3 regions of the Sphaerisporangium siamense genome follow, and region 2 is predicted to be linked to each of the others. Evidence: riboswitches for the same ligand, from Rfam matches in the RefSeq annotation. Region 2 holds a riboswitch; each other region holds the start of a gene.
The links. A riboswitch is a leader RNA that binds a small molecule or an ion and turns the genes downstream of it on or off. The one in region 2 is predicted to bind cobalamin.

Region 1 (9,655 bases), 4.1 Mb from region 2:
GATGATCACGGCGGCGGCGACGCGGCGGACCAGCGCGATCTGCGTGCGGATGCGCCGCGCCCTGCGGTTGCCCTCGCCCTCGACCGTGCCGAGCCGCTCCAGCACCACGTCGGTGACGGCGTAGGCGGCCTGGATGACCAGCCAGGCGACGCAGGCGATGAGCAGGAGGGTGACGACCTGCTCGATCGCGTTGCCGCTCGTCCCCGGGACCGGCCGGCCGTCGGCACCGGTGTGCCCGGTCATGCCGGGGACGTACACCGTGTTGAACGCGACCACGCCCGCGGTGGCGAACCCGGGCCAGGTGCAGCGCTCGACCAGCGGCCCGGCCAGGGAGAACCTGCCGTTGACCCGGCGCGACTTCAGCAGCCTCCGCAGCAGCTCGACCGCGACGACCGCCGCGACGACCGTGAGCACGAGCAGCGTCCAGCTCCCTAGCGATGGCACCGGCGGCGCCCCCTTCGTCGTCGGCTCCCGTCAGGGCGGGGGATCGTGGCCTCCGCCGCCACCCGTACGGGCCGCGGCCGGTCACCACGAATCATCACAGAACCAGGCATTTCACACGAGTCCGGACGCGAACCGATTGCCTCCTTTTCCGGGGTCTTCCAGCGGCTTCCCGTGGCACCGCGCGCGGACGTGCCACCGGCGCGGGCCCTGGGCCACGCGCTGGCTCTCGCGCAGTTCTAACCGAACATCGATTTATGAATCATGAAATAGAGAGACATGGCTCACATGCCACGGCTTGCCGCCTTCAGAACGCCTCGTCGAGGCGGACCGTGCCCTCCACGGCCACCTGGTAGGCCGACACGCGCCGCTCGAAGAAGTTCGCCAGCTCCTGCACGTCCTGGAGCTCCATGAAGGCGAACGGGTTGGCCGACCCGTACCGCGGCGGCAGGCCCAGCCGGGCCAGGCGCCGGTCCGCGACGTACTCCAGGTACTCGCGCATGCGATCGGCCGTCATCCCGGCGACGCCGTCGCCGCACAGATCGCGGGCGAAGGCGAGCTCCGCGGCGACCGCCTCCTCGATCATGCGGGTCACCTGGGCGCCCATCTCGTCGTCGAACAGCTCCGGCTCCTCGGCCCGCACGGTGTCCACGACCGCGAACGCGAACTCCATGTGCATGGACTCGTCGCGGAACACCCAGTTCGTCCCGGTGGCCAGCCCGCCGAGCAGGCCGCGCGAGCGCAGCCAGTACACGTAGGCGAAGGCGCCGTAGAAGAACAGCCCCTCGATGCACGCGGCGAAGCAGATCAGGTTGAGCAGGAACGCCCGCCGGTCGTCGCGGGACTCCAGCCGGGCGAGCCCGCCGATGGAGTCGATCCAGCGGAAGCAGAACTCGGCCTTGTCCCTGATGGACGGGATGTGCTCGATCGCCGCGAACGCCTTGGCCCGCTCGTCGTGGTCGGGCAGGTAGGTGTCCAGCAGCGTGAGGTAGAACTGCACGTGCACGGCCTCCTCGAAGAGCTGCCGCGACAGGTACAACCGCGCCTCGGGCGCGTTGACGTGCTGGTACAGGTTGAGCACGAGGTTGTTGGCCACGATCGAGTCGCCGGTGGCGAAGAAGGCCACCAGGCGGTTGATCAGGTGGCGTTCCTGCGGGCCGAGCCGGGCCAGGTCGGCGAGGTCGGACTGCAGGTCCACCTCCTCGACCGTCCAGGTGTTGCGGATCGCGGCCCGGTAGCGCTCGTAGAAGTCCGGGTAGCGCATCGGGCGCAGGGTCAGGTTCATGCCGGGGTCGAGCAGCATCACTGGCACGCCTCGCAGATCTCGGGGTTCTCCAGGGAACAGGCGACGGCCTCGGGCTCCGAGAACGCCGGGGAGGCCGCGGCGGGGACGGCGGCGACGGTGGTCTGCGCGATGCGGGTGGCCGGGCGGGAGCGCAGGTAGTAGGTGGTCTTCAGCCCCGCGCGCCAGGCGTAGGCGTACATCGAGGACAGCTTGCCGATGGTCGGGGCCGCCATGAACAGGTTCAGCGACTGCGACTGGTCCACGTAGGGCTGGCGCGCGGCGGCCATGTCGATCAGCGCCTTCTGCGGCAGCTCCCACGCGGTGCGGTACAGCGCCCGCAGGTCCTCGGGGATGGACGCGATGTCCTGGACCGAGCCGTCCGCCCGCTTGATCGCGTCCCTGACCTCCGGCGTCCACAGCCCGCGCTCCCGCAGGTCACGCACCAGGTAGCGGTTGACCTGAAGGAACTCCCCCGACAGGGTCTCGCGCTTGAAGACGTTGGACACCTGCGGCTCGACACACTCGTAGCATCCGGCGATCGAGGCGATCGTCGCCGTCGGGGCGATCGCGATCATCAGCGAGTTGCGCAGGCCGGTGGCGGCGACGCGCTCCCGCAGCGCCGCCCACTCGCCCGGGTGGACGGGCCGGGCGTCCGGGTAGTGGTCCGGGTGCAGCGTCCCGCGCGCCGCCCGCGTGTCTCCGTAGGAGGGGTGGGCGCCGTGGGCCTCGGCCAGGTCGCAGGACGTGCGGTAGGCGGCGAGCGCGATCTCCTCGGCGACGCGCGTGGACAGGGCCAGCGCCTCGGGCGCGTCGAAGGGCAGGCGCAGCGCGAAGAACACGTCGGCCAGGCCCATCACGCCGAGCCCGATCGGGCGCCAGCGCCGGTTGGCGGCCTCGGCCTCGGGCGTCGGGTAGTAGCCCAGGTCGATGGTCCTGTCCAGGAACCGGACGGCGGTCGCCACCGTGGCGCGCAGCCGGGCCCAGTCGATGCCGCCGCCGGTCAGGTGGGCGGCCAGGTTGACCGAGCCGAGGTTGCACACCGCGGTCTCGGCGTCGCTGGTCACCTCCAGGATCTCGGTGCAGAGGTTGGACAGGTGGATGACGTTCTCCGGCAGCGCCGTCTGGTTGGAGGCGCGGTTGGCGGCGTCCTTGAAGGTCATCCAGCCGTTGCCGGTCTGGGCGAGCGTGCGCATCATGCGGCCGTACAGGGCGCGGGCCGGCACCTTGCGGACGTACCGTCCGGCGGCCTCGGCCTCGCGGTAGGCGGCCTCGAACGCCTCCCCCCACAGGTCGGTGAGCTCGGGGACCTCCTTGGGGTCGAACAGCGCCCACTCGGCGTCGGCCTCGACCCTGCGCATGAACTCGTCGGGCACCCAGTTGGCCAGGTTCAGGTTGTGGGTGCGCCGGGCGTCCTCGCCGGTGTTGTCGCGCAGTTCGAGGAACTCCTCGACGTCGGCGTGCCACGGTTCGAGGTAGACGCAGGCCGCGCCCTTGCGCCGCCCGCCCTGGTTGACGGCGGCGACGCTGGCGTCCAGCGTGCGCAGCCAGGGGACGATGCCGTTGGACAGCCCGTTGGTGCCCCGGATCAGCGAACCGCGCGCGCGGACCCTGGTCCAGGCGATGCCGATGCCGCCCGCGTACTTCGACAGGCGCGCCACCTGGGCGTACCGCTCGTAGATGCCGTCCAGCTCGTCGCGCGGGGAGTCCAGCAGGAAGCAGGAGGAGAGCTGGGGCCTGCGGGTGCCGGAGTTGAAGAGCGTGGGCGAGCTCGGCAGGTACGACAGCGTGGAGATCAGCCGGTACAGCTCGCCGGCCTCGGCGACGGTCCGCGCGAGGCCGCAGGCGACGCGCAGGAAGAAGTGCTGCGGGGTTTCGAGGACGCCCCGGGTGACGGGGTGGCGCAGCAGGTAGCGGTCGTAGACGGTGCGCAGCCCGAAGTACTCGAAGCGGCCGTCCCCCTCCGGGTCGACGAGGGCGTCCAGCGCGGCGGCGTCGTCCCGGACGAACGCGGCGAGGCGGTCGTGGACCAGGCCCGCGGCGTGCGTGGCCGCGACCGACTCCGAGAACGTCCGCACGCCGTGCGCCGCGGCCTCCTCGGCGATCTCCTCGGCGAGCAGCCGGGCGGCGAGGCGGGAGTTCTCCGGGTCGGCGATGACCCGGGCGGCGGCCTCCTGGATGGCGAGCCGCCGTCGCTCGCCGGCCGCGTCCCGCCGGTAGGCCGGGCGCGGGCCCGGCTCGGCGTCACGCGCCGCGTCAGTCACCGCATCGGTCACGGTCACCTGCTGTCTCCTTCGTGCGAACGGGTCGCCGCGAGGAAGGAGCGCACGAAGACATGGCCCGGTGGCCCTCACAGGGGCATGCCGGGACGACCTCGTCTCGCGGCCCTCCCTCGGGGCCTGGACGACGTCGCGGGCAGGTCTTCGGGCTCGCGGGCGCACGGCACACCCCTACTGGCCGTCGCTTCCCGGGCCGTGCGGCCCAGTGCCTTGTGACGGCGGTCGTTCCCGCTCACCGCTGCGGGGCAGCGCCGGAGTCACACCGGCTTCCCTCTCACCTCGCCGAAGCGAACCAGCGACGAGCATGGATCCTACATCTAGTGGCGCAGCGCGCAACAACCCCTATAAGTTGTGTTGCACAGGGGTACGGAGCGTCACCGGGCGGTCAGGCCCGCACGCCCAGCTCCCCCAGCGCGCGGCCGAGCCGGGCCGACTCCACGCCGAGCCACTGCCGGAAGTCGTCGCCGTCCAGGTACAAGGGGGTCCAGCCGTTGCGCCCGCACAGCGCCTGCCAGCGCGGCGACTCGGCCACGCCCCGGCACAGCAGGGCCAGTGCGGCGCGGTCGTCGTCGGCGAGGCGGCCGGGCCCGAGCAGGCCGCGCCAGTTCGCGCAGTACAGGTGCACGTCGGACTCCATCAGTGTCGGGGCCTCCAGGCCGGGGATGCGCTCGGGCGAGGACACCGCCAGCACGCGCAGCTCTCCCGAGCGCACCCGTGCCCGCACGGCGGCCTGCCCCGCGATGACGGCGGCCGCCGTGCCCCCGTTGAGCGCGGCGACGGCGTCGTCGCAGCTTGGATGGGCCGCGTACCGGACCAGGCGCGCGTCCACGCCGAGGCTCTGGGCCAGCATGCCGAGCAGCAGGTGGTCCACCCCGCCCTCGTTCCTGCCCGCGACGGCGAGCCGGCCGGGGTCGCGGCGCAGGGCGTCGGCGAACGCGCCGAACGTGGCCAGGCGCGAGGACGCGGGGACGGCGATCAGCTCCCACTCGCCGCAGAGCCGGGCCACGGGGGTCGTGCCGGCGAAGGCGCCCGACGGCCGGGCGGCGCGCACCGTGCCGACCAGCTCGGGCTCGGCCATCAGGACCTGGTCGGCGCGGCGCGCCCGGGTGAACTCGGCCAGGCAGGACGCGAGGGGCCTGGTCTCGACGTGGACGGCCCTGGCCAGCGACTCGCGCTCGGCCACCCCTTTGAGCGACCGGGCGACCCTGTCGGCGTCGCCGCCGGCCGGGCCCGGCACCACCATCGAGACCCGCGTGGTCGCGAGGCCGCGCGTACCCGGGGCGCCGCCGCACCCGGCGGCCATCGCGACGAACCCCGCGCCGAGCGCGAGGACCTGGCGACGACGCATGGTTCACGCCCTTTCCCCCGATATCGGGCTAAATGCCCATTTCTGCGGTCCGGCACACGGCACGAGAACGGATCGGGCCCGGTCGCGTCCCGGGGCCCGTACGGCGGCGGTGTCCCACGGCGCTCGGGAAGCCCGGTCACCAGGGCTTCGAAGGGGCGTTCGCCGCGCGGGAGAGGCGGTCCCCCGTACGGGGGAGGCGGTTCCCGATCCGGGGGGAGTCGCCGGCCAGGGATGCGCGGCGAATGTGAACACGTTGGTCTTTCGCTCATCGCAATGGGAGCCATCGTGTCCGACAACCGATCGCACACCACACCGGCCGCCATACCGGCCGCCACCCCCGCCCCCCGAAGGGCCGGGTGGGCCGGATGGACGGGGTACGCGGCGGCGCTGTGGGCCGCCGCGTACGGCGTGGTGGCGTTGTTCTGGACGATCTCCGGGAGGGGCTACCCCTTCGGGCCGGGGCACGCGGAGGACTCCCCGCCGCTGCTGCGGTCCCTGCCCGCCCCGGCCGGGGCGCCGCTCTTCGCGACCGTCCTGCTCGTCACCGCCGTCGCCGCCCTGGCCATGGCGGGCCGCCACGCGGAGACGCCGCCCCGCCCGGCGCGGGCCGTCCTGCTCGCCTTCGGCGGGACGGTGGCGGCGGTCCTGCTCGTGGGCGTGCCGACCGTGGACGTCCTCGCGCTCACCGGGTACGCGCCGATGCTGATCCTGGGCGCCCCCTTCGGCCGGCCGAGGGGCGTGGACTACGCCGCCGTCCTGGACTGGTCGCTGCTGAACCAGGCCCTGTGCCTGATCGGCGGCTACCTCGTGACGTTCACGGTGCTGTCCTGGCAGCGGCGCGCCCGGGGCTCCTGCGCCCGCTGCGGACGGCACCGCGACGGCCCGGCGCGGGACCGGAGCCGTCTCCTCGCGCTGAGCCGCCGGGCGACGGCCACGGCCGTCGTGATACCCCTGCTGTACGCGGTGAGCCGGTACGCCTGGCTCGCGGGCGTCCCACTCGGCATCGACGACGCGCTGCTGCGCTCGCTGTGGGACAGCGGCGGCGTCTGGGCGGGCGCGGGGCTGGCGACGGCCGCCGTCGCGGGGGCGGCGCTGACGCTGGGGCTCGTCCAGCGCTGGGGAGAGGTGTTCCCCCGCTGGACGCCCGGCCTGGCGGGCCGCCGCGTCCCGATCAAGCTCGCGGTGATCCCGGCGGCGTACGTGGCGCCCATCGTCGTCGCGGCCGGCATCGGCATCGTCACCTCGCCCGAGCTCGGCCGGCTGACCGGGTACAGCCCGGTGCTGCTCGCCACGCACGCGCTCTGGCTGCTGTGGGGCCCGGCCCTGGCGTTCGCCGCCTCCTGCTACTACCTGCGGCGGCGCGGCGCCTGCCCGATGTGCGGGAGGCAGGGATGACGGGCGTGCCCGGCCCGCGGGCCACCGCGCCCGGCGAGCGTCCCCTCGCGGAGTGGACCCGCCACGCCCTGGCGGAGGTGGAGGACCTGCTGTCCGCCACGCTGCGCGCCCCCGGCGACCCGTTCCTGACCACGGTCGCCACGCACCTGCTGGCCGCGGGCGGCAAGCGGCTGCGTCCCACGATCGCCCTGCTGGCCGCGCGGTTCGGCGACCCCGGCCGGCCGGAGGTGGTGCGCGCGGCGGCCGCCGTGGAGCTGGTCCACGTGGCCTCGCTGTACCACGACGACGTCATGGACGAGGCGGCGACGCGGCGGGGAGTCCCGAGCGTCAACGCCAGGTGGGGCAACCGGGTGGCCATCCTCGCCGGGGACTACCTGGTGGCCAGGGCCGCCGAGCTGGTCGCGCCGCTCGGGCCCGCGGCGGTCGAGGAGCAGGCGCGGATGATGACCCGGCTCGTGACCGGGCAGCTCCGCGAGACCGTCGGCCCCGGCCGTGACGCCGATCCCGAGCGGTACTACATGCGCGTCATCGCCGACAAGACGGCGGCGCTGTTCGCGCTGGCCGCCCGCCTCGGGGCGCATGCGGCCGGGGCGGGGCCCGAGACCCGGGAGGCGCTGGGGGCGTTCGGGGAGGCGTACGGCGTCGCCTACCAGCTGTGCGACGACGTGCTCGACATCGCCGGGCCGGACGCGCACGCGGGCAAGCCCGCGGGCGCGGACCTGCGCCAGGGGGTGGCGACGCTGCCGGTGCTCCGGGCCCTGCGGGGGCGGGGCCGGACACCGGCACGGCTGCGCGGGCTGCTTCGCGGGCCCGTCACCGACCCGGGGCGCCTGGCCGCCGCCACGCGCCTGCTGCGGCGCTCCCCCGGTCTCGCCCAGGCCCGCGCCGAGGTCGCGCGGCACGCCGGCCGCGCCCGCCACGCCCTGGACGCCCTGCCCGGCTCCCCCGCGCGCACCGAGCTCATCGCCATGTGCGCCCACCTCGCCGCCCGTGCCTCCGGGAAGGATTGACATGGCCGCTGGAAGCGCCGCCGGCGGCGTGCGCCCACCGGGGAGCGGCCCATCTCAGGAGGGAACCGGCCATCATGCCGGCCGCGTGCCTCCACGGGAGCGGCCCGTGGCAGGAAAGGACCGGCCGTCACCCTTCGGGGCTGACGAACCCGGACTCGTAGGCCACGATCACGGCCTGCGTGCGGTCGCGGGCGGCGAGCTTGCCGAGGACGTTGCCGACGTGCGTCTTGACGGTCTCGGCGCCCACGACCAGGCGCGCGGCGATCTCGGCGTTGGACAGCCCCGCGGCCATGAGCCGCAGGACCTCCTCCTCGCGCTCGGTGAGCCGGGCGCGGCGGAGCCGGTCGGCCGCCGGGCCCGCGCCGGGGCCGCCGCGCACGCGGGCGCCGGCCAGGCGGCGGATCGCGGCCGGGAACACCAGCGACTCCCCGCGGGCGACCACGCGGACCGCCTGCACGACCTCGGCCGGGCGCGCCCGCTTCAGCAGGAACCCGCTCGCGCCCGCCCGCAGCGCGTCGTACACGTGGTCGTCGTTCTCGAACGTGGTGACGACGAGCACCCGGGGCGGCTCGCCGGAGGCGGCCAGCAGGCGGCGCGTGGCCTCGATGCCGTCGATGGCGGGCATCCGCACGTCCATGAGGACCACGTCGGGACGGTTGCGCGCCACCATCGGCATCACCTCGGCGCCGTCGGCGGCCTCGCCGACCACCTCCAGGTCGGGCTGGGCGTCGATGATGACGCGCAACCCCACCCGGATCAGCTCCTCGTCGTCGACCAGCGCCACCCGGATGGCCGTCACCGCGCCCCTCCACCGGCGTCCGCCGCGCCCCCGCCCCGAACCCCGGCCGTGCGTACGGTGTCCCTCGTGATCGCCGCCCCGGCCGTCGTCACGGTTCCTCCACCGGCAGCCGTACCGAGACCCGCCACTGCCCGTCCCGCGCCCCGGCCGTCATGGAGCCGCCGAGCATGGCGACCCGCTCCCTCATGCCGGAGAGCCCCCGCCCGCCCTGGCGGCGCCCGGGGACGCCGGTGACCGGGTTGGTCACCTCGATGGCGAGCGTGCGCGCGTCGGCGCGGACGCGCAGCGCCACGGGGACCCGGCCGGCGTGCCGCAGCGCGTTGGTGAGGCTCTCCTGGACGATGCGGTACCCCTCGCGCGACACCGCGGCGGGAAGCCCGCCCACCGGGCCCTCGATCCGCGCGCTGACCTCGACGCCGGTGCCGCGCGAATGCGCTACGAGGCGCTCCAGGTCGGCGAGCCGGCCCTGCGCGCCGTCCGTGCCGTGCGGCTCGTGCGGGTCCGGCGCATCGCGGGCGGGATGCGGGTCGTGGGCGTCCTCGGGCTCGCGGAGCATGCCGAGGACACGGTCCAGGTCCTCCGCGGCGGCCCTGCCGGTCTCCTCGATGGCGGCGAGCGCGCGGGCGGCGAACGCCGGGTCCTTCTCCAGCACCTCGCGCGCGGCCGCCGCCTGCAGCGTGGTCACGGTCAGCGCGTGCCCGATGGAGTCGTGCAGGTCGCGGGCCAGCCGGTTGCGCTCGGCGAGCCGGGCGGCGCGGGCCTCCAGCGCGGCGATGCGCTCGGCGGGGGAGGGCCCGAGCAGCACCGGGGCCATCACGGCCGCGAGCCCGCCGAGGCCCGCGACGGCGTACAGCACGCCGACCAGCATGACCACGCCGAGCAGGGCGAGCCACCCGGTGTCGTGCTCGTCCAGCGGCCCGAGTCGCAGCCCGGCCAGCGCGCCGCCCGCGAGGTCCAGCCACTGGAGCGTGAACGCCAGGCCCATCGCCACGGGCACGAAGAGCAGCAGGCCGACGACTCCGCCCGCGCAGAGGTGGACGGCGAACCACAGGGCCGCGCGCAGCCGCGTCTCGCGCGCGGCCCGGCCCCGCTCGGCGGTCG
Region 2 (9,655 bases):
ACCCGCCTGATCGCCGCCCAGGAAGGAGCCGCGTCATGATCCGCCGCCTGCTCCCGCTCGCCCGGTTGCTGGGCCCCCACCGGTGGCTGCTGATCGCGGCGATCCTCAGCGGCATCGCCCAGCACCTCGTGATCCTCGCCTCCGCGGGCGTCGGCGCGTGGGTGGTCAGCCAGGCCATCAACGGCGCCTCGCCCGCGGATCTGCGTGGTGGGCTGATCACACTCGGTGTCCTTCTTCCGCTGCTCGCCGTCACGCCGTGGCTGGAGTCCTACCTCGCCCATATGGCCGCCTTCCGGGTCCTGGCCGACGTGCGTGGCAGGGTCTATGGCGCCTTCGATCGCCTCGCGCCCGGCTACCTGCTCGAACGCCGCTCAGGCGACCTGGGCACCGCCGCGATCTCCGACGTCGAGCAACTCGAGCTGTGGTTCGCTCACACGCTCAGCCCGCTCGTCAGCGCGGTCACCGTCCCCGTCGCCGCGCTCACGGCTCTTGGTGTCTTCCATCCCGCGCTGGCCCTCGCGCTCACGCCCGCACTGCTCCTGCTGGCGCTCGTCCCCGCCCGGCTGCGCCGCGACGCCGAAGCCCAGGGCACCGAAGTGCGCGCCCGCCTCGGCGAGCTCAACGCCGAGGCCGTCGACACCCTCCAAGGCCTGCGCGAACTGATCACCTCGGGCGCCGGCGACCGTCAGCTCGACCGCATCGCCGAACAGGACGAGCGGCTGCTGGCCGCCAAGCTCGCCCACGGCCGCCGCTCGGGCCTGGAACACGCCGTCACCAACGCGTTCACCACTCTGGGCCTGCTCGCGGTCCTGATCACCGCGGCTCTGCTCGTCACCGCCGGAAGCCTCGACAGGACGTTGTTCCCCGTCGCCGTCGTGCTGGCCGCGACCACCTTCGCCCCCGTCATCGCCGTCACCGACGTCGCCCGCGACCTCAACCTCGTCATCGCCGCGGGGGACCGCATCATGACGATTCTGACCACCCCTGCTCCGGTGACCGACCGGGTCACCGCGCCGCCGTCCGGCCCCATCTCGCCGCACGTCGCCTTCTCCGGTGTGCGCTTCCGGTACGGCACGGCGCTGCCGGACGCGGTGAGCGACATTTCCTTCGACATCGCACCTGGCGAGACCGTCGCACTGGTCGGCCACTCCGGCGCGGGCAAGTCCACCTGCGCCAGCCTGCTCATGCGGCTGTGGGACGTGGACGCCGGATCGATCACCATCGGCGGCCACGACATCCGCGACTTCCCTCAAGACGATCTGCGCCGGCTCATCACCCTGGTGCCGCAGGACGTCTACCTGTTCAACATCCCGCTCATCGACAACATCCGCCTGGGCAGGCCCGAGGCGAGTCGCGAGGACGTCGTCGCCGCCGCGCGAGCCGCTCAGGCCGACGAGTTCATCGTCGGCCTTCCCGACGGCTACGACACCCTGCCGGGCGAGCTCGGCGCCCGTCTGTCCGGTGGCCAGCGTCAGCGCATCGCCATCGCGCGAGCCATCCTCAAGGACGCGCCGATCCTGATCATGGACGAGGCGGTCTCCAACCTCGACACCGAAAGCGAGCAGGAGGTCGCCGCGGCCATGGCCGGCGTGCGTCACAACCGCACCACCTTGGTCATCGCCCACCGCCTGTCGACCATCCTCACCGCCACCCGGATCGTCGTCCTGGAAGACGGCCGCGTGGCCGACGTGGGCACCCACCAGGAACTGATCGACCGGCCCGGCGTCTACACCACCCTGATGGCCTCCCAGCTCATCGGATCCGGACGGACATGAACCGGCAGCACGAACGCAGTGGTGCTCAGGAGTGTTCGAAGCCTTTGCCCGCTCGGTCGAGTGGGTCGGGGGCGAGGTCGAGGTAGGTGGCGCGGAGTTCGTCCCAGGCGGCCAGCCTGGTGAAGTCCGGTGGATGGAGGATCTGCTGGCGGTCGGTGAGGAAGGGGTTGGGCAGGAGCACGGTCATGAGCTGCTCGTCGAGGCCGTTGAACAGGCGTACGCCCCAGGAGACGGGGCTGCCGTCGTCGGCGTTGATGGAGCGGTAGAGCTCGGCGCGGGCGCAGCGGCGGATCCGCCCCAGCTCGGGGCCGCTGGCGGTGTGCTCGCCGATGCACAGGTGGAAGTGCCATCGGCCGAAGTCGACGGTGACGTACCCGTCGTACATGCCGATCCGCTCCGGCGCGTTGGGCGCGGCGACCTCCCAGGCGGCGCCCTGGATGATCACGCCGAACCAGATGTGCCGCCAATACTTCTCGAACAGGGTGGTGACCAGGGACAGAAGGGACTGCTCGTCGGTGGGCAGCGCCCAGACGTGCAGGGTGCCGGTGCCCTGTTCTTCGACGACGGTGTGACTCATGGCGCTCCTTCGGACTCTCGTATGACTTCTTCCCAGTGCTCGTGAAGGTCATCGGGACGGAGCCGGACGCAGTCGCCGCAGATCCCGCCACCGCACAGGCGGTAGTAGAGGCAGCAATTCCGGCGGGCGAAGAACAACTGGCCCGGCACAGGCTCGGCCATGCGGCCGGTGTCGCTCAGCAGCCCCATCTCCAACAGTTCCTGGCCCAGCGCGGCGGCCTTACCGGAGAGGGCCGGGCGGCGCAGCACCAGGATGCGCAGGGCGTTGGCCAGCGCGGAGGTCGAGTCGCCCCACAGGACGCGCGGCGAGACCCTCACGATCGTCTGGACCGTCGCCGCCAGAGGTTCCAGCACGTCGGTGACCACGGTGCGGTACAGCTCCGGAGCGAGACGAGCCGGGTCGGCGACCTGCCACCCGGTCAGGCGACCGGCGCGCAGGGGCAGCGGCCCTCCGGAGGCGGCCCGCCAGTGCAGACCTGGGGTCAGGTCGGCGACCATGTCGTGCGTCACGGCGATGCCGAGGGACGGTGACCACAGGCGGGCGGCCAGGTGCTGGAACAGCAGCGAGGCGACCGCACGGATGTCGGCGGTGGCGAACCGGGCGGCCAGTTCTGCGATCTTGTCCTTCAGGACGTCCGGGGTGGTGAACAGGTCGGTGAGGGGCCGCCACCCGGGCTCGACCGGGACGAGTTCGATGGCGAAGAACCCGCCGACGCCTGAGGTGTCGAGGACCGCGTGGCCGATCGCCTCACGGCCGGCAGGACGCAGTCCTGGCGGTGCCGCGGCGAGCTTGGCCGCCGGCTCGCGGCTCCAGGCGGCAAGCTCGGGCAGGGTCGCGAACCGGACGATCCCACCGTCGAAGGCGGCCTCGTAGCCCTGTTCGGTGTGTTCCACCGCCATGTCGACGGCTTGGTCCCCGGCCGTGCTCCAGCCCTCGCGCGCCAGCGCCCGTTCCACCAGCAGGCGCTGGACGCCGTCGGCGGTCACCCGCATCCTGCCGGCGGTGGTCACATGGAGGGCGAACACTCCGGCAGCCGGGTCGAAGGACAGGTCCTCGCCGTCGAAGGACGCGCCGACCACTCCCCGCAGGGTCAGTTCTTCCGGCGTCCCGGTGTGCAGACGGCCGTCCGGGTCGAGCAGCCAGATATGGTCGGCGACTCGCAGCGCCAGCTCCAGATCGTGCGTGGACACCACGATGGCGAGGTCCCTCTCGCGGGCGAGGCGGCGCAGCAGGCCCATGAGCGCGACCCGGGAGGTGACGTCGAGGAAGGCGGTCGGCTCGTCCAGAAGGATCGCCGACGGCTGCTGCGCCAGAGCTCGCGCCACCAGCACACGCTGGCGCTCACCGTCCGACAGCTCGGTCAGCGCCCGGCCTGCCAGATGCGACGCGCGGACCGAGGCCAGTGCCCACGCGACGATCTCGTGGTCGCGTGCCGACAGCCGTCCGATGAACCCGGTGTGGGGGTGACGGCCCAGCCCGGCCAGCTCTCGGGCGTTCAGCAGCGGGGGCAGGTCACGCTCCGTGAGTACGACGGCCATCAGGCGCGCGAGTTCGGCGGGAGGGATCGAGTCGACGGGGATGCCGTCCACGAGGACCCGGCCCGTCAACGGCGGCTGGATCGCGGCCATGGTGCGCAGGAGCGTGGACTTCCCGGTGCCGTTCGGGCCGATGAGCACGGTCAGCTCGCCGGGGGCGGCGGTGGCGTCCAGACCGGCGAGCACGCGCCGCTCGGGGCGCCCGCGCCGGGCCGGGTATCCGACGCAGAGAGCTCGCAGGCGCAGCCCTTCCGCCCGGTCGTGAACGCTCATCCTCACACCGCCAGTCCGGTGCGGGCCACGCGGCTGCGCACCAGCACGGCGATCACCACGGGTGCGCCGAGGATCGTGGCCACGGCGTTCAGCGGCAGCACGACGCCGCTGCCCGGCGCCTGGGTGGCCACGCAGCACATGAGCGCGGTCACCGCGCCGAGTAGTACCACGCCCGGCATCAGCACCCGGTGGTCGGCGGTGCCCAGCGCGAGCCTGGCCACGTGGGGGACCGCCAGGCCGAGAAAGGCGATGGGCCCGCAGTAGGCGGTCACGGCCCCGGCCAGCACCGACGAGGTCAGCAGGGTCAGGGTGCGCACCAGCCGGACCCGCACGCCCATGGTGCGCGCGTAGGTCTCACCCAGCAGCAAGGCGTTGAGCGGCTTGACCCCGGCCAGTGCGCCGCCCAGCGCGGCGGCGCACACCGGGCCGAACACCGCCAGGTCGGCCCAGGTGGGGCCCGCGAAGCTGCCGAGCCCCCAGCTGATGAACTGCTGGGCACGTTGCGGGTCGGTGTAGACCAGCAGCAGCGTGATGACCGAGGTCGCGGCCGAGCCGACCATCACGCCGATCACCAGCAGCGTCACCACCGACCACACGCGCCGCGACAATGCCAGCACCAGGCCCAGCACGGCCGCGGCGCCACCGGAGGCGGCCACCACGACCCCGGCGCGGCCCAGCCCCGCGACGCCGGCGGTGAAGGTGCCCGCGACCCCGCCCCAGCCGGCGATGACCAAGGCCACCCCGAGGCTCGCCCCTGAACTGACCCCGAGGATGTACGGCTCGGCCAGCGGATTGCGGAACAACGTCTGCATCTGCGCTCCAGCGGCGGCCAGCGCCGCTCCGGCGAGCGCGGCGGTGATCGCACGCGGCAGCCGCACCGTCCAGATGATCTCCTGGACGCCGGGGAGGGCCGTGGCGTCGTGGATCAGGGCGCGCAGCGCGTCATCCAGCGGGATCCAGGTCGAGCCGAGCGCGACGGCCAGCGTGAACGCGATCGGCACCGCCACCGCCATGGCCGACAGCACGACCCTGTGGCGGCGATACCCCGTGGGAACGGCCGCCGCCGTCACCGCGGTCATTTCGCCAGCTTCCGGTAGAAGGTGAAGGCATGGCCGGGGGCGATCTCCGGGTGCAGGATCGCGACCAGATCACCCAGGATCAGGTCGGGGCGGGCGACCCCGCGCTCGTAGAAGTCGTTGCCGCCGCCGGGACCGATCACCTTGTTGGCCGACCACACCTCCCCGGCGGTGAAGGCGGCGAACCGGGCGTATCGGCTGTCGGCCTTGCGTACGTCCGCCAAGGTCCTCCACTCGTCGGCGGTGGCCAGCCATACCTTCGCGCCCCGGGCCTTGGACAGCACCGCCTCCAGGTCCAGTGTCGTGCTACCGGCGCCCGGGGTGCCCGCCCAAGCGTGGGTTCCCCCCGCGTCCTTGACCAGCGCCGAGACGTAGCTGCCACCGCCGGGCATCGACCACTGGCCCTGGTACATCTGGCCCAGCAGCACGTTGACCGGGGCCGCGCCCTTCGCCTTCGCGGCCAGTGCGGCATAGTCGGCTTCGACCCTGCCGAACACCTCGCCGGCCCTGGCCTCCGTCCCGGTGAGCGCGGCCACCAGTTTGATCCATTCCGCACGCCCCAGCGCGGTGGACTCCAGCCACTCGGCGTTGGCGACGACCTTGATCCCGGCCTGCCGCAGGCTGCCGTACACCTTGTCCTCGATGCCGCCGGTCATCAGCACGTCCGGCCGGGCGGCGACGACCTTCTCGGTATCGATCTCCCGCCCGGCGGCGTACTCGGTGACGGCCCCCGCTCCGACACGGGCCAGCACCTGGGCGGAGGAGATGTACCCGGCAGAGGCGACGCCCGTGAGCCGGTCCAGCACGCCCAGTTCGGTGAGGAACGGCAGGTGCGTGGTGGAGGCGGAGAACAGCGTCCGGATCGGTGTCTCGACCACGATCGCGCCCGCCGGCGCAACGGCCGGCCCGGGTGCCGGGGTGCCGCAGCGCACCAGCACGTAGGTCTCGGGCTTCGCCTGCGGAGAAGGCTGCTCGACGGTGACGATCTGGTAGTTCTTGGCGTAGGTCAGCGTGAAATTGGTCGCGTGCCTCAGCGTCTGCTTGACCGGAAAATAGTCCTTTCCCGGATCGTAGGAGGTGACGCAGCGGCCGTCAGAGGGCGCCGTGCGCGACGGGGCCGCGGTGGATTCGGAAATCGCGCAGGCGGTGGCGAGGACGAGGACGGTGATCAGCGTGCCGCCGATCGGGCGGGGAAGGCCCATTGACGTTCTCCTGGCGACTGGCCCCGATGACCATTCCGCGACGGCGATCGGAGCGGGCGGAAAATCGGATCACCAGGAGAGACCCGAATGCCGGGCTTGAAAAGGCGGCGTAGCTGGATTTGGGCACGACAACCACCATCCTCTTCTGGGGAGATCCGCCCCAAATTTTTTGAGGAGGCGACGGCGTGAGTATTCTGACTCTCGGTTCGCGCCTTGCCTGCCCGCTCCGCATCCGGGCATGGTGTGATGGACGCGCTCGCCGATCACAGTGGCGGGACCGTACCGGATTCTCACCGGTTTCCTCGATCCGCTGCCGCCTTTCCCGTCATGGTCGCATGGATACGCCAACCTATAAAGAGTATCTTTACGGGAAATACCGTGAACCATCGTTGTATGGCGAGATGTCAGGAATGTGAAGTTCACACCGCGTTAGCCAGGGGTGGCGCGAATCTTCCGTAACGCGGAGGAGCCGCCGTGACCGTGCCGGTCACCCTATGGCGATCACTCCGCGGACCTTCACCTCTCGTCGGCGGCCCCGTCGTCGCGGGTCTGGCCGCCGGGGGAAATCTGCCCCGGGTGTGGACTTAGTAGGACGTCCAACTATATTTTCAGCAGGAAGCACGCGCCCGCGACCCTGGTGATCCGACTGTGACGGCGGCCACAAAACCCTGACCCCGTGCACGCTCACGCACGCCCATGTCGCGTGCCCATCCTCGGATCTCCTTGGCGCTTCGTCACCGACACCGGGTTCGCCGTGGCCAACCGTGCCTTGCAGCTCCACGGCGGATGCGGCTACCTCACCGAGTACGGCATCGGGAAGATCTGCGCGGTCTGCGGGTTCACCAGATCCTCGAAGGGACAAATGAGATCATGCACGTCATCGTCGCCCGCGGACTGACCGGGGCCGCCTGATGGACATCGAGACCACCCGCTCTGGCGGGCTCAGGCAGGTTCTGCTCAACCGGCCGAAGGCGCTCAATGCCCTCACCCACGAGATGGTCCGTGACCTCGACGCCGCGCTGCACGCGTGGGAGGACGACGACGCGGTCGAGGCCGTGCTCATCAGCGGCGCCGGTGAGCGCGGCCTGTGCGCCGGGGGAGACATCCGCGCCATCTACCACGACATCCCGCGGGGCGGCGCCGCCACGGCAGCGTTCTGGCGCGACGAGTACCGTCTCAACGCCCACATCGCCCGGTACGGCAAGCCGTACGTGGCGCTGATGGACGGCCTCGTCATGGGCGGCGGCGTCGGGGTGTCGGCGCACGGCGGCGTCCGCGTGGTCACCGAGCGCACCAGGCTGGCCATGCCCGAGACCGCGATCGGCCTGGCTCCCGACGTGGGCGGGACATATCTGCTCTCGCGCGCTCCGGGCGAGATCGGCCTGCACCTGGCGCTGACCGGGGCCTCCATCGGGGCCGGCGACGCGATCGCATGCGGCCTGGCCGATCACTTCGTCCTCTCCGCCGACCTGTCCGTCTTCCGGCAGGCCATAGTGGAGCGCGGGGTGGCCGAGGCACTGGAGACCTACGCGCGGACCGCTCCGGAGGGGACGCTGGAGGCGCAGCGCGCCTGGATCGACGTCTGCTACGCGGCCGAGAACGTGGCGCAGATCGTGGAACACCTGCTGGAGATCGGCGACAGCGTGGCCAAGGAGGCGGCCGAGCAGATCGCCGGCCGGTCGCCGACGGCGCTCAAGGTCACCCTCGCGGCGGTTCGCCGGGCGGGGCTCCTCGGTTCGCTGGAGGAGGTGCTCGACCAGGAGTACCGCGTGTCGTGCCGGGCCCTGCGTCACCCGGACCTGCGCGAGGGCATCCGCGCCCAGGTCATCGACAAGGACCGGACACCGCGCTGGGCGGTCGCCGCCTCACCCGAGGAGGTCGAGGCGTTCTTCGCCCCGCTGGGCGACGGAGAGCCGGGACTGTTCTGAAGATCGCCTTCATCGGCCTGGGCGACATGGGCGCCCCCCCATGGCCACCAACCTGGTCAAGAACGGCCATATCGTCCCGACCCGTCAGGCGTACTGGCGCCTCATGATCAGGCAGGTGGGGGACACGAGGGTGACGCTGTGCCAGCCTCTGGCGCGGTAGAGGCCGAGCGCTTCGGTGGCGGCGACGTGGGTGGCGAGCCAGCGCGGGCCGGGGCCCGCGGCGGCGAGGACGGTGTCGTGCAGCGCGGCGCCGAGGCCGGTGCCGCGTGCCTGGGGAAGGACGGCGAGTTCTTTGAGCGTGAAGTCGCCGGTGGGGAGGCGGTGGGCGAGCGTGGCCAGGCGTGAGCAGCGGATGCCGTAGGCGAAGCCGTACAGGTTCTCGCCGTGCAGGGCCATCGCGAGCACGAAGCCGGGGCGGTGGCTGTCGGCGAGCATGCGGGCGGCCAGGGCGCGGGCGGTGGTGGACGCCTCGGACCAGGGTGGCCTGCCGAACACCTCCCCGGCGACGTCGGCCACGCTCGTCAGGTGCCGGTATAAGGCGGCGGGCTCGACCAGGCGGACGAGGCCGTTGGCGGCGCCCGTCCGGGGCACGGGCGAGGTGCGGGTCCGGACGGGCGCGGTGTCCACGGGCGCTCAGGCGTTGCGGGCGGCGTCGAAGCGGGCGGTGACGTCGGTCCAGTTGATCAGCGACCAGAGTTTCTGGACGTAGTCGGGGCGCACGTTGCGGTACTGCAGGTAGTAGGCGTGCTCCCAGGCGTCGAAGACCAGCAGCGGGGTGGTGCCGGCGCCGACGTTGCCGTGGTGGTCGTAGACCTGTTCGATGATCAGACGGCGGCCGAGGGGTTCCCAGGCCAGCACGCCCCAGCCGGAGCCCTGAACGGTCGCGGTGGCGGTGGTGAGCTGCTTCTGGAACGCCTCGAAGGTGCCGAAGTGCTCCGTGATGGCCTCGGCGAGCGCGCCGTCGGGGCGGTCGCCGCCGTCGGGAGAGAGATTCTGCCAGAAGATCGAGTGCAGGACGTGCCCGGAGAGGTTGAACGCGAAGGTCTTCTCCAGCCCCACCAGCCCGCCGAACTCGCCCTTGTCGCGGGCCTCGGCCAGGCGTTCCAGGGTGTCGTTGGCGCCCTTGACGTAGGCCGCGTGGTGCTTGGCGTGGTGCAGCTCCAGGATCTCCCCGGTGATCGCCGGCTCCAGCGCCGCGTAGTCGTAGGGCATATCGGGAAGCGAGTACTCGCCCATCGGTCTCTCCTCAGCTTCGATCGTCCTGCTATTGCACATAACTCGCAACTACA
Region 3 (9,655 bases), 910 kb from region 2:
GACCGCTTCGTCGCGACGGTCGTGCCGATCCTGAAGAAGTACAACTTCGACGGCATCGACATCGACATCGAGACCGGCCTGTCCGGCAGCGGCAACATCAACACGCTGTCGGCCTCGCAGTCCAACCTGATCCGCATCATCGACGGCGTGCTCGCCCAGATGCCGTCCAACTTCGGCCTGACCATGGCGCCCGAGACGGCGTACGTCACCGGCGGCAGCGTCACCTACGGCTCCATCTGGGGCGCGTACCTGCCGATCATCAAGAAGTACGCCGACAACGGCCGCCTGTGGTGGCTGAACATGCAGTACTACAACGGCAGCATGTACGGCTGCTCGGGCGACTCCTACCAGGCCGGCACGGTGCAGGGCTTCACCGCCCAGACCACCTGCCTCAACAACGGTCTGGTCATCCAGGGCACGACCATCAAGGTGCCCTACGACAAGCAGGTTCCTGGTCTGCCCGCCCAGGCGGGCGCGGGCGGCGGCTACATGTCGCCGTCGCTGGTGAGCCAGAGCTGGAACGCGTTCAACGGCCAGCTCAAGGGCCTGATGGACTGGTCCATCAACTGGGACGGCTCGCGGAACTGGACCTTCGGCGACACCGTGAAGGGGCTGCAGGGCCGCTAGCCGGCAGGACGTGAAGGGCCGCTCCCGGGTGACCGGGAGCGGCCTTTTCGCGTGAGAGGGGACGGTGAGCGCCCTGGTCGGAGGGTTTCATGCCGGTATTCTCGGCTGCGGGCGGCGCCGGCACGCGAAACCTGGGGGACCGACGATGAAGCTGACCTGGGACGCCGTTCTCGCCTGGCGCATGCGGCGGCAGTTCCTGGACCGCCCGGCGTCCGTCTCCACCGAGCAGGTCGTCCGCCGGTTGTGCGGGGTCCAGAGCCAGGTGAGGTCCTACGCCGAACTCGCGGTGGCGGTGCGCTCGCCCGCGCCGGCGAAGGACGCCGTCCAGCGCGGGATCGCCGCCAAGGCGCTGATGCGCACCTGGGCCATGCGCGGCACCCTGCACGCCCTGTCCACCCGTGACGCGCCCGCCTTCCTGTCGCTGCTGGCCTCGGCCCGCACCTGGGAGAAGGGCGCCTGGCAGCGGTCCTTCCTGGACGCGCCGCGCATGGCGCGGCTCGCCGACGCCGTCCGCGCCGAGCTGGACGGCGCCGTGCTCACCCGCGAGGAACTGGTCGCGGCCGTCGAGAGGCGGACCAGGGACGCCACGATCTCCGAGGCCGTGCGGTCCGGCTGGGGCACGGTTCTGAAGCCGCTGGCCTGGCTCGGCGACCTGTGCAACGGCGACGGCGACGACGGCCGGGTCACCTTCACCAACCCCGCGACCTACCTTCCCGGCTGGCCGGGGCTGCCCGAGCCCGACGCCGCCGCCCGGGTCGCCATCCCCGCCTACCTGTCGGCGTACGGCCCGGCCGGGCCGGACGCCTTCAACCGCTGGCTGGTGCGCGGCGCGCTCAAGAAGACGACCGTGCGCCGGTGGTTCGCCGACCTCGGCGACATACTCACCGAGGTCGACGTCGAGGGCGAGCGGCTGTGGGTACGCACCGAGGACGCCGGCTCCCTCGCCTCGGCCGCGCCCACCGACATGCTCCGCCTCCTGCCCGCCTTCGACCAGTACGTCCTCGGCGTCGGCACCGACGACACCCGCGTGGTCCCGGCCGCGCACCGCAAGGACGTCAGCAGGACCGCGGGATGGATCTCGCCCGTCCTCGTCCACGCCGGCACGGTGACCGGGGTGTGGGAGAACGACGAGGGGGCGCTCTCCGTGTCCCTGTTCCCGGGCGCCCCGAAGCCGGACACCGCCGCGCTCGAAACCGAGGCGACCCACCTCGGCGCCCTGCTGAGCGGCGGAAGGCCGATCTCGATCGCGATCTCGTGATCGGTCACCACCGGTCGTGGTGGACGGCCTTCCGCAGCGGGCGCCGGTGCCGCCAGCCGTGCCGTTCCAGGTCCGGCGCGGCCTCCAGGTGGGTCACGGGGCCGACGCAGAGCCAGGCCACCGGGCGGATGCCCGCGGGCACGCCGAGCAGCCCGGCGACGAACGGCTCGCGGTAGAACGACACCCAGCCGACGCCGAGGCCCTCGGCGGTCGCGGCCAGCCACAGGTTCTGGATGGCCAGGCACACCGAGTACAGGCCCGTGTCGGCGATGGCGTGCCGGCCCAGCACGGCGGGCGCGCCGCGCCCGGGGTCGTAGGTGACGACGATCGACAGCGTCGACTCCAGCACGCCCTCGATCTTGATCCGGGCGAACCGCTCCGCCGCCGCGGCGTCGAGCGTCGCGGCGAAGGTCTCACGCTCGGCCGTCACGTGCTCGTGGAAGGCCGCGCGGACCGCGTCGTCCCGCACGACGATGAAGTCCCACGGCTGGGACAGACCGACGCTCGGCGCGGCGTGCGCCGCGGACAGGACGCGGTGCAGCACCCGATCGGGGATCGGCGCGCCGGTGAACTGGCCGCGCACGTCCCGGCGGCGGTGGATGACGTCGTAGAACCGGTTGTCCATGGGCAGGCTCCCGCTGCGCGTGCCCCATACCCGGGGCGGTGGGCGCGAGGCCGGTCTTCGGACTCCCGGATCGACGCCCGCCACCCGCCTTCCCAGCCCTTCCGGGCCAGTGGCCGCGCACTCGCGCGTGGGTGGTGGCTCCCCGGTCACCGCGGCGGGCCCGTGCCGGAATCACACCGGCTTCCCGATTCTCCCCGCCGAGGCGAGGCACCTCACTACGACTCTCCGTGGAAAACCATAAACGATCACCTGCCGCCGCCGTATCGCCGGGGGCGTCGCAATCGCCTGTCCGGACGACGGCATGGCGCTCACCTGAACGGGAGCGGTCACGCCGGCCGCCGATGGCGGGGACGGTGGTGAGGGTTCCGGCGAACGCGCCGGTGCCGCGCGACCGGCGGCCGCGCGAACGCACGCGCCGGGGTGCCGGCGTCCTGGAAGCGGACGGCGGCACCCCGGTGGTGGGCCGGGCGTGGCTCAGCCGCCCGCGCCCGCCCGCTGCCGGCCCTCGGGGGACATGACGAGCAGGCCGAGGCACATCTCGTCGCTCGTGCCCTCGCCCCACACCACGTACCGCGCGGGCAGGCCCTGGAGCGCGGGCAGGGTCTTGCGCAGGCCGGCGTCGTGGGTGCAGGTCACGCGGAGGTTGTCGCCGGGCTTGACGGTGACGGGCTCGGGCAACGGGCGGATCTGCTGGTCGTCGAAGTCGTAGGACGGGATGTCCAGCAGCGTCTTCGCCTTGGGCGTGCCCGGGTTCATCTCGACCTTGATCGCGCGTCCGAGCAGGTGCATGTGCCCCGCGGTGGCGTAGATCGTCGCCTTGCCTTCGAACTTGCTGTCGCAGTGCTGGGTAGGCCCGGGGGTGAGCGGTTTGCCCTGGCCGCAGTACTGCGCGAGCTGGGCGACGTTCTCGCCCGAGTCCGTGCCGAAGCGGCTCACGACGTCCTTGACGGCGGTGTCACGGTCGCAGAGGGGACCGGACTCCTGGCTCGTGCAGGGCAGCTCGATCGGGGCCTGAAGCAACCCGGTGGCCAGCGGCTTGAGCTCGGCCTTGCCATCGGTGAGCCGTAGCCGCATGCTCGACTGGTCGCTCTGGTCGGCCTTGCCGCCCGAGGCGAGCAGGTTGTAGTGGATCTGCATGACGAGCTTGCTGCCGGGCTGGAGCGGATAGCCGACCTTCTGCTTGAGCAGCGTCTCGTTCGCGCCGGGCGCCCAGTGGCCCACCCAACCGCCGCCGTCGACGCCCGAGTTGCCGAAGCAGGTCCAGCCCTCGCCCGGCGTCTTCGCGTCGAGGTCCTGGGCCTGCTGCACCTTGTCGGGGTCGACGCGGAAGATGATCGCGTGGTGGACGAGCGAGGTGTTCTGCGGGAAGAACTGGCTGCCGGTCAGGAACGCCTGCTCGGTGAGGCCGGGGTCGACGATGAAGCAGCGGTACTCGTCGGTCCCGCCGTTCGGCGCCGCGGGCTTGTAGGGCTCGGCCAGCTTGACCTCGACGAAGCGCTCGGACTCGCGTAAGGGAGCCGCGGGCGGTGCGGAGAAGGTGCCGCCGTGCCCGCCGTGGGCGCCGGTCGACGGTGTCTGGGCCTGTTGTGAGGCTTGGGCCGTCGCGCTGCTCTGTGCCCCGGTGGTGGTCGCGTTGCCACCTCCCCCGCATGACGCGACGAGAAGGGCGCCGGCGAGGGCGATTGCCACTCCGCCGAACCATCGCGCCGGCCGGGCCGCGTTGTTCATTGAGCCTCCTGCTGTCCCCGTGGAGTTTCAGATGGCGTGCGCATTGCGGATCCGGCGCGCCGGCCGATCCTTTTCCAGCCTCCCCGCTGCGGAAAGCGCCCGGCATCCGTCCTGAGGCCGAAGCGACTCATCCCGTGGGCTGACCCGTCCCGGGACATCTGCAGCCACGGTCGTAGACGAACGTGATGTTCATCAACAAGTCCCCTGAAACCCCCATCAATCACGCAGGCGCGCGAGCACGGGCGGCAGCCCGTTCTCATGGACCACCGTGAGCCGCCGGGTGGCCCGGGTGATCGCCACGTACAGGTCCTGCCCGCCCTTGGGCCCCTGCGCCAGAATCTCGTCGGGCGCGACCACGATCACCGCGTCGAACTCCAGCCCCTTCGCCTGGGTCACGGTCAGCACCACCGACGGCGCGTCCAGCGCCTCGGCGGTCAGCGCGGACGCCGCCTCCGGCAGCAGGGCCGCGACCTCCCCGTGCCGGGCGTCCGGCGTCAGCACGCCCAGGCGGCCGGCGCCACCGCCGGTCACCAGCGCCAGCTCCGACCGCACGAGCTCCGGCAGCACCATGGCCAGCTCCGTCCGGGCGGCGCGCACCACGCGGGGCGGCGCCTCGCCGTCCCGCACCGAGATCGGCGGCGCCTGGTCAGGATCGACGGCCTGCAGCACGTCGGCGGCGACCGCCATGATCTCCGCGGGGGTCCGGTAGTTGACCAGCAGGCGCGCCTCGCGCCAGCGGCCCTTCACGTACGGGTCGAGCACCTCGGCCCACGAGCGCGCGCCCGCCGCCGACCCGGTCTGGGCGACGTCGCCGACCACGGTCAGCGAGCGCGTGGGGACCCGGCGCATGACCGTGCGCCAGGCCATCGCCGACAGCTCCTGCGCCTCGTCCACGATCACGTGCCCGTACACCCACGCGCGGTCGCCCGCGGCCCGCTCGGCGGTGGTCAGGGCGGCGGCGTCGGACGGGTTGCGCTCGGCGAGGGCGCGGGCGTCCATCACCTCGGTCAGCTCGTTGATCTCCAGGACGCCGCGCGCGTACGCGCGCTCCTCGTCGCGGCGGCGCCGGTCCTCGCGGGCGGCGGCCCTGCGCGGGGCGTCGTCCTCGCCGAGCAGTTCGGCGGCCTCGTCGAGCAGCGGGACGTCACCGGTCGTCCACGGCGAGCCCGCCGGGCGCAGCAGCGCCCGCCGCTCCTGCGGCGAGAGCAGGACTTCGCCGTCCGGGCCCGAGGAGGCCGCGCGCAGCAGCCCGGGGTCGGACAGCAGCTCCGCCACCAGCCGCCGCGGCGTGAGCGGCGGCCACAGCGCGTCCAGCGCCTCGCGCACCGCGGGACGGCTCCACAGCGCGGCCCGCGCGTACCGCAGGTCCTCCTCGTCCATCGGCAGGTCGAGCTGCCGCGCCTCGTCCAGCGCCAGCGCGGTCAGCGCCGAGTCGACGAACAGCTTCCTCGCGATGTTGTGCGGGTTGCGGACCGCGCGGGCGCGGTCGCGGGCGCGCACGCAGGTGGCGTGGTCCACCCGCAGCGCCATCTGCTCCACGACCACCTCGACCCCGTCGCGCACCGAGGTGCGCACGTCGATCAGCACGGTGAGGTCGCCCTCGGGCACCCGCTGCCGGTCGCGCACGGCGGCCCTGACCACCTCGGCCATCCGCGCGCCGCCCTTCACCACCGCCGCCTCGGGCGTGTCCCGCGCGGTGGCCCGCACGCCGGGGAACAGCTCGCCGACGGTCGTGAGGACGACGTCGGTCTCGCCGAGCGAGGGCAGCACCTGGCCGATGTAGCGCAGGAACAGGGCGTTCGGCCCGACCACCAGGACGCCGCGGCGCTCCAGCGTCTCGCGGTGCGTGTACAGCAGGTAGGCGGCGCGGTGCAGGGCCGCGACGGTCTTGCCCGTGCCGGGCGCCCCCTGGACGACCAGCACCCCGGGCAGGCCCGAGCGGATGACCTGGTCCTGCTCGGCCTGGATGGTGGCGACCACGTCGCCCATGCGCCCGGTGCGCCCGCGCCGCAGCGCCGCCAGGAGCGCGGCCTCGCCGACCAGCGCGCGGCGGTCGGGCTCGCTCATGCGGGCGAGGTCGAACACCTCGTCGTCGATGTGGACGACCGTGCGTCCCCGGGTGTGCAGGTGCCGGCGGCGCACCAGCGGGCCCGGGTCGCTCGGCGTCGCGGTGTAGAACGGCCGCGCGGCCGGGGCGCGCCAGTCGACGAGCACGAGTTCGTCGCGGGCGTCGCGCAGGAACGCCCTGCCGATGTAGTACGTCTCGCCGCCGGTGTCGTCGATCCTGCCGAAGCACAGCCCGCGCTCGATCGAGGAGAGCCGGGAGACCTGGCGCGCGTGCTCGGCGGCGGACACGTCACGCTCCAGCCTCGCCTGGTGCGTGCCCCCCTCCGCCCCGCGCCCGTGCTCGTCGCGCAGCGACGCCTCGGCGCGTTCGCGGGTCACGTCCAGGCGGTCGTAGAGCATGGTGACATAGGACTGCTCCGCGCGCAGCGCCTCGGCGCGGGCGGATTCGGATGCACGGGGCTGCATCGGTGTGGTATACTCCTTACGGGCAGGGTGTGCGGCTGGTTGCGATGGCATGGCTAACCGCGCGAGCGTAACAGCTCCCGTTCCCGCCCGCACCCTCTCGCCGCACCGCCCCCGAGGAGCGTCCCGCCCGGCCCCGTCCGGGTCAGGCGGCCTCAAGCCCCCTGACCGCGTCGTCCGCCGTGTCGAACGTGGCGAAGTGCCGGTCCAGATTCGTGATCGTCAACAGCCTTGAGATCATTCCCGGTGCCACCACCAGGGCCAGCGCGCCCCCTGTCTCGCGAACCCGGTTCAGCGTGCTCACCAGCAGGCCGAGGCCGAGCGAGTCGCAGAACGCCGTCGCCGACAGGTCCAGCACCATGCGCGGCGGCCTCCTGGCCTTCAACGCCACGTCCAGTTCGGCGCGCAACCGCGGGACGGCGTTCATGTCGAGCTCGCCCGCGACCTCGACCACCGTGCACGTTCCCTGGCGCCTCTGGTGTATCTCCAGTCCTGTCTGGCGCGTCGGATACGCCATGTCATCACCTCCGTTGCACAGTCGTTACCCTGACGAAAAGGCAATAAGCCCCCAAAGGCAAACAACCGGGTAGTCCAGGTGGTGCCATCACGGATGATTGCCCTTCATCGCACGGGTCGGCGGTTACATAATGAATCGCAATGAAGACGGAAAGTGACCGGCCTGTCGACGTGAGCATCGTGGTGCCCGTCCACAACTGCCGCCCCTATCTCGACCGCTGCCTCGCCTCGCTGCTGAAGCAGGCCGTCAGCAAGGAGATCGTCATCGTCGATGACGGGTCCACCGACGGCAGCCGCGACCTCCTCGCCGACTACGCGGCGAAGTTCCCCGAGATCCGGCTCTATCACCAGCCCGCCTCCGGGGGCGCCGCCCGCCCGCGCAACCGCGCCATCGCCCACTCCAGCGGCCGCTACGTCTTCTTCTGCGACGCCGACGACCACCTCGGCCCCGAGGCGCTGCCGCGCATGCTCGCCATGGCCGACCGCAACGGCTCCGACATCGTCCTCGGCAAGATCGTCGGGCACGGCCGCCGCGTGCCGGCCTCGATGTTCCGCGAGAACCGCGACCGCGCGCCGCTCGGCGAGACCACCGTCTACAACGTCCTGACCTGCTTCAAGCTGTTCCGCCGCGAGATGCTCACGCGCCACCACATCCGCTTCGACGAGTCGCTGCGCGTCGGCGAGGACATCGTGTTCTCCGTCCACGCCTACTGCCACGCCGAGACGATCTCCGTGGTCGCCGACCACGACTGCTACCACCTCGTGGCCCGCCCGGACGGCACCAGCGTCATGCAGGAGCCGGGCAGCCGCGACCCGCTGTCCTGGCTGCGCATGATCCGCACGCCCATCGAGCTGATGACCCGCCACATCCCCGCGGGCCCCCTGCGCGACCATCTGCTGCGCAGGCACTTCCGCTTCGACATCCTGGCCCAGCTCGCCGCCCCGCTGCTGTCGCTGGACGCCGCCGCGCGGCACGCCACGATCCGCGAGGTGGCCGACATGTGCGCCACCTGGCTCACCGACGGCGTCCTGGAACGGCTGCGCCCGATCGACCGCCTGCGCGTCGCCGCGCTCGGCGACGCCGAACGCCTGGTCCGCATCGCCCAGGTCGAGACGGCCGGCCTGCGCCACCATCTGACCGGACTCGCCTGGGCGGGCGACCGGCTGGAGGTCTCCGGCCGCGCCGCGCTCACCGACTCCAGGAACGGCGTCGCGGTCGGCCTGCTCCTGCGCGAGCGTTTCACCGCCGCCGAGCGGCGCGTCCCGGTGACGTCCGTGGCCGACGTCTTCGCGGGCGGCGTGAAGGTCTCGCGCCTTCCCCCGGGGGTGTGGGACGTCCACGTCGTGGTCGCCTGCGAGGGCGTGCGCCGGGTGGCGCGGTTCGGCGCGCGCCGCGACCCCGGAGTCGCCCGCCCGGTCCCGCGCCTCGTGACCGCCGTCGCGGCCCCGTACTTCACCCGCACGCACGGCAACCTCAGCATCGACGTCGGCGGTCACGTGGTCAGGGTGCGGGGCTCGGCGCGCCTGGCCCGTCTCACCTGGGGCGGCAAGGGCGTGCTCACCGTCGAGGGCACGGTCAGCGTGGGGGCGGGGTGCCCGGCGGCGCGGTGCGTGCGCCATCTGGTGTGGCGGGAACGCTCCTCGGGCAACGAGCGCAGGGCGCCGGCCTCCGCGGTGGGCGAGGCCGCGTTCACCGCCACGGCCACGCTGGACGCCCCCGGCGTCTGGGAGGCCGACCTGGAGCTGACCCTCGGCGGGCCGCCGGTCCGCTACCCGGTGCAGATCACCGAGGCCGAGCCTGGAAGGCTGGGGGCCGGCGCGGTGTGGTGGCGCGGGAGGCGGCGGTGGACGGCCTGGGCGAGGGCCTCCAAGGTGCGCCGCCGCCTGGTGGTGACGGTGCTGGCGACCGGCCCGCGCGCCGTCGTGCGCCGGTCCATGCGCATGGGCCGCCGCCGGGCGCGCACCGAGCGTTGACGGCACGTTCACGCCGCCGCCCTTAATGCCAGTCTTTTGCAAATACAACCCGTCGGCATAGAGTTGGGGCGATCTGAACCATCGCCGGAGGCTCCACGTGCACGTACCTGACGGTTTCTTCAACGCAGCGGTGTCCCTCGGGGCCGGAGCGTTCGCCGTGGCGGGGCTCGGGGTCTGTCTGCGCGGCGCGCGCCGCGAGCTGGACGACCGCACCGCCCCCATGGCCGGGCTCGTGGCGGCGTTCATCTTCGCCGTCCAGATGCTGAACTTCCCCGTCGCCGCCGGCACCAGCGGCCACCTCCTCGGAGGCGCCCTCGCCGCCGTGCTCGTCGGGCCCTATACCGCCGTGCTCTGTGTCGCCGTCGTCCTGCTCGTCCAGGGCTTCTTCTTCGCGGACG

Region 1: linked by a shared signal. The riboswitch ahead of BJ982_RS23410 (ribonucleoside-diphosphate reductase subunit alpha) and the one ahead of BJ982_RS04495 (ABC transporter substrate-binding protein) in region 2 are both predicted to bind cobalamin.
Region 3: linked by a shared signal. The riboswitch ahead of bluB (5,6-dimethylbenzimidazole synthase) and the one ahead of BJ982_RS04495 (ABC transporter substrate-binding protein) in region 2 are both predicted to bind cobalamin.

What each region holds. Positions count from the first base shown of each region.
Region 1 is NZ_JACHND010000001.1:5,068,774-5,078,428, reverse strand. It holds gene BJ982_RS23420 (mechanosensitive ion channel family protein) at 1-444, opposite strand, end outside; gene BJ982_RS23415 (ribonucleotide-diphosphate reductase subunit beta) at 749-1,744, opposite strand; gene BJ982_RS23410 (ribonucleoside-diphosphate reductase subunit alpha) at 1,744-4,005, opposite strand; cobalamin riboswitch at 4,121-4,314, opposite strand; gene BJ982_RS23405 (tripartite tricarboxylate transporter substrate-binding protein) at 4,388-5,350, opposite strand; gene BJ982_RS23400 (hypothetical protein) at 5,636-6,745, shown strand; gene BJ982_RS23395 (polyprenyl synthetase family protein) at 6,742-7,755, shown strand; gene BJ982_RS23390 (response regulator transcription factor) at 7,883-8,554, opposite strand; gene BJ982_RS23385 (sensor histidine kinase) at 8,643-9,655, opposite strand, start outside.
Region 2 is NZ_JACHND010000001.1:965,542-975,196, reverse strand. It holds gene BJ982_RS04520 (ABC transporter ATP-binding protein/permease) at 1-39, shown strand, start outside; gene BJ982_RS04515 (ABC transporter ATP-binding protein) at 36-1,775, shown strand; gene BJ982_RS04510 (DUF7676 family protein) at 1,801-2,352, opposite strand; gene BJ982_RS04505 (ATP-binding cassette domain-containing protein) at 2,349-4,160, opposite strand; gene BJ982_RS04500 (iron chelate uptake ABC transporter family permease subunit) at 4,163-5,239, opposite strand; gene BJ982_RS04495 (ABC transporter substrate-binding protein) at 5,236-6,438, opposite strand; cobalamin riboswitch at 6,606-6,800, opposite strand; gene BJ982_RS04485 (enoyl-CoA hydratase/isomerase family protein) at 7,350-8,366, shown strand; gene BJ982_RS04480 (GNAT family N-acetyltransferase) at 8,451-8,993, opposite strand; gene BJ982_RS04475 (superoxide dismutase) at 9,000-9,602, opposite strand.
Region 3 is NZ_JACHND010000001.1:53,802-63,456, reverse strand. It holds gene BJ982_RS00310 (glycosyl hydrolase family 18 protein) at 1-627, shown strand, start outside; gene BJ982_RS00305 (winged helix DNA-binding domain-containing protein) at 773-1,885, shown strand; gene bluB (5,6-dimethylbenzimidazole synthase) at 1,890-2,510, opposite strand; cobalamin riboswitch at 2,542-2,740, opposite strand; gene BJ982_RS00295 (monooxygenase) at 2,985-4,238, opposite strand; gene BJ982_RS00290 (HelD family protein) at 4,455-6,770, opposite strand; gene BJ982_RS00285 (STAS domain-containing protein) at 6,913-7,284, opposite strand; gene BJ982_RS00280 (glycosyltransferase family 2 protein) at 7,425-9,257, shown strand; gene BJ982_RS00275 (energy-coupling factor ABC transporter permease) at 9,355-9,655, shown strand, end outside.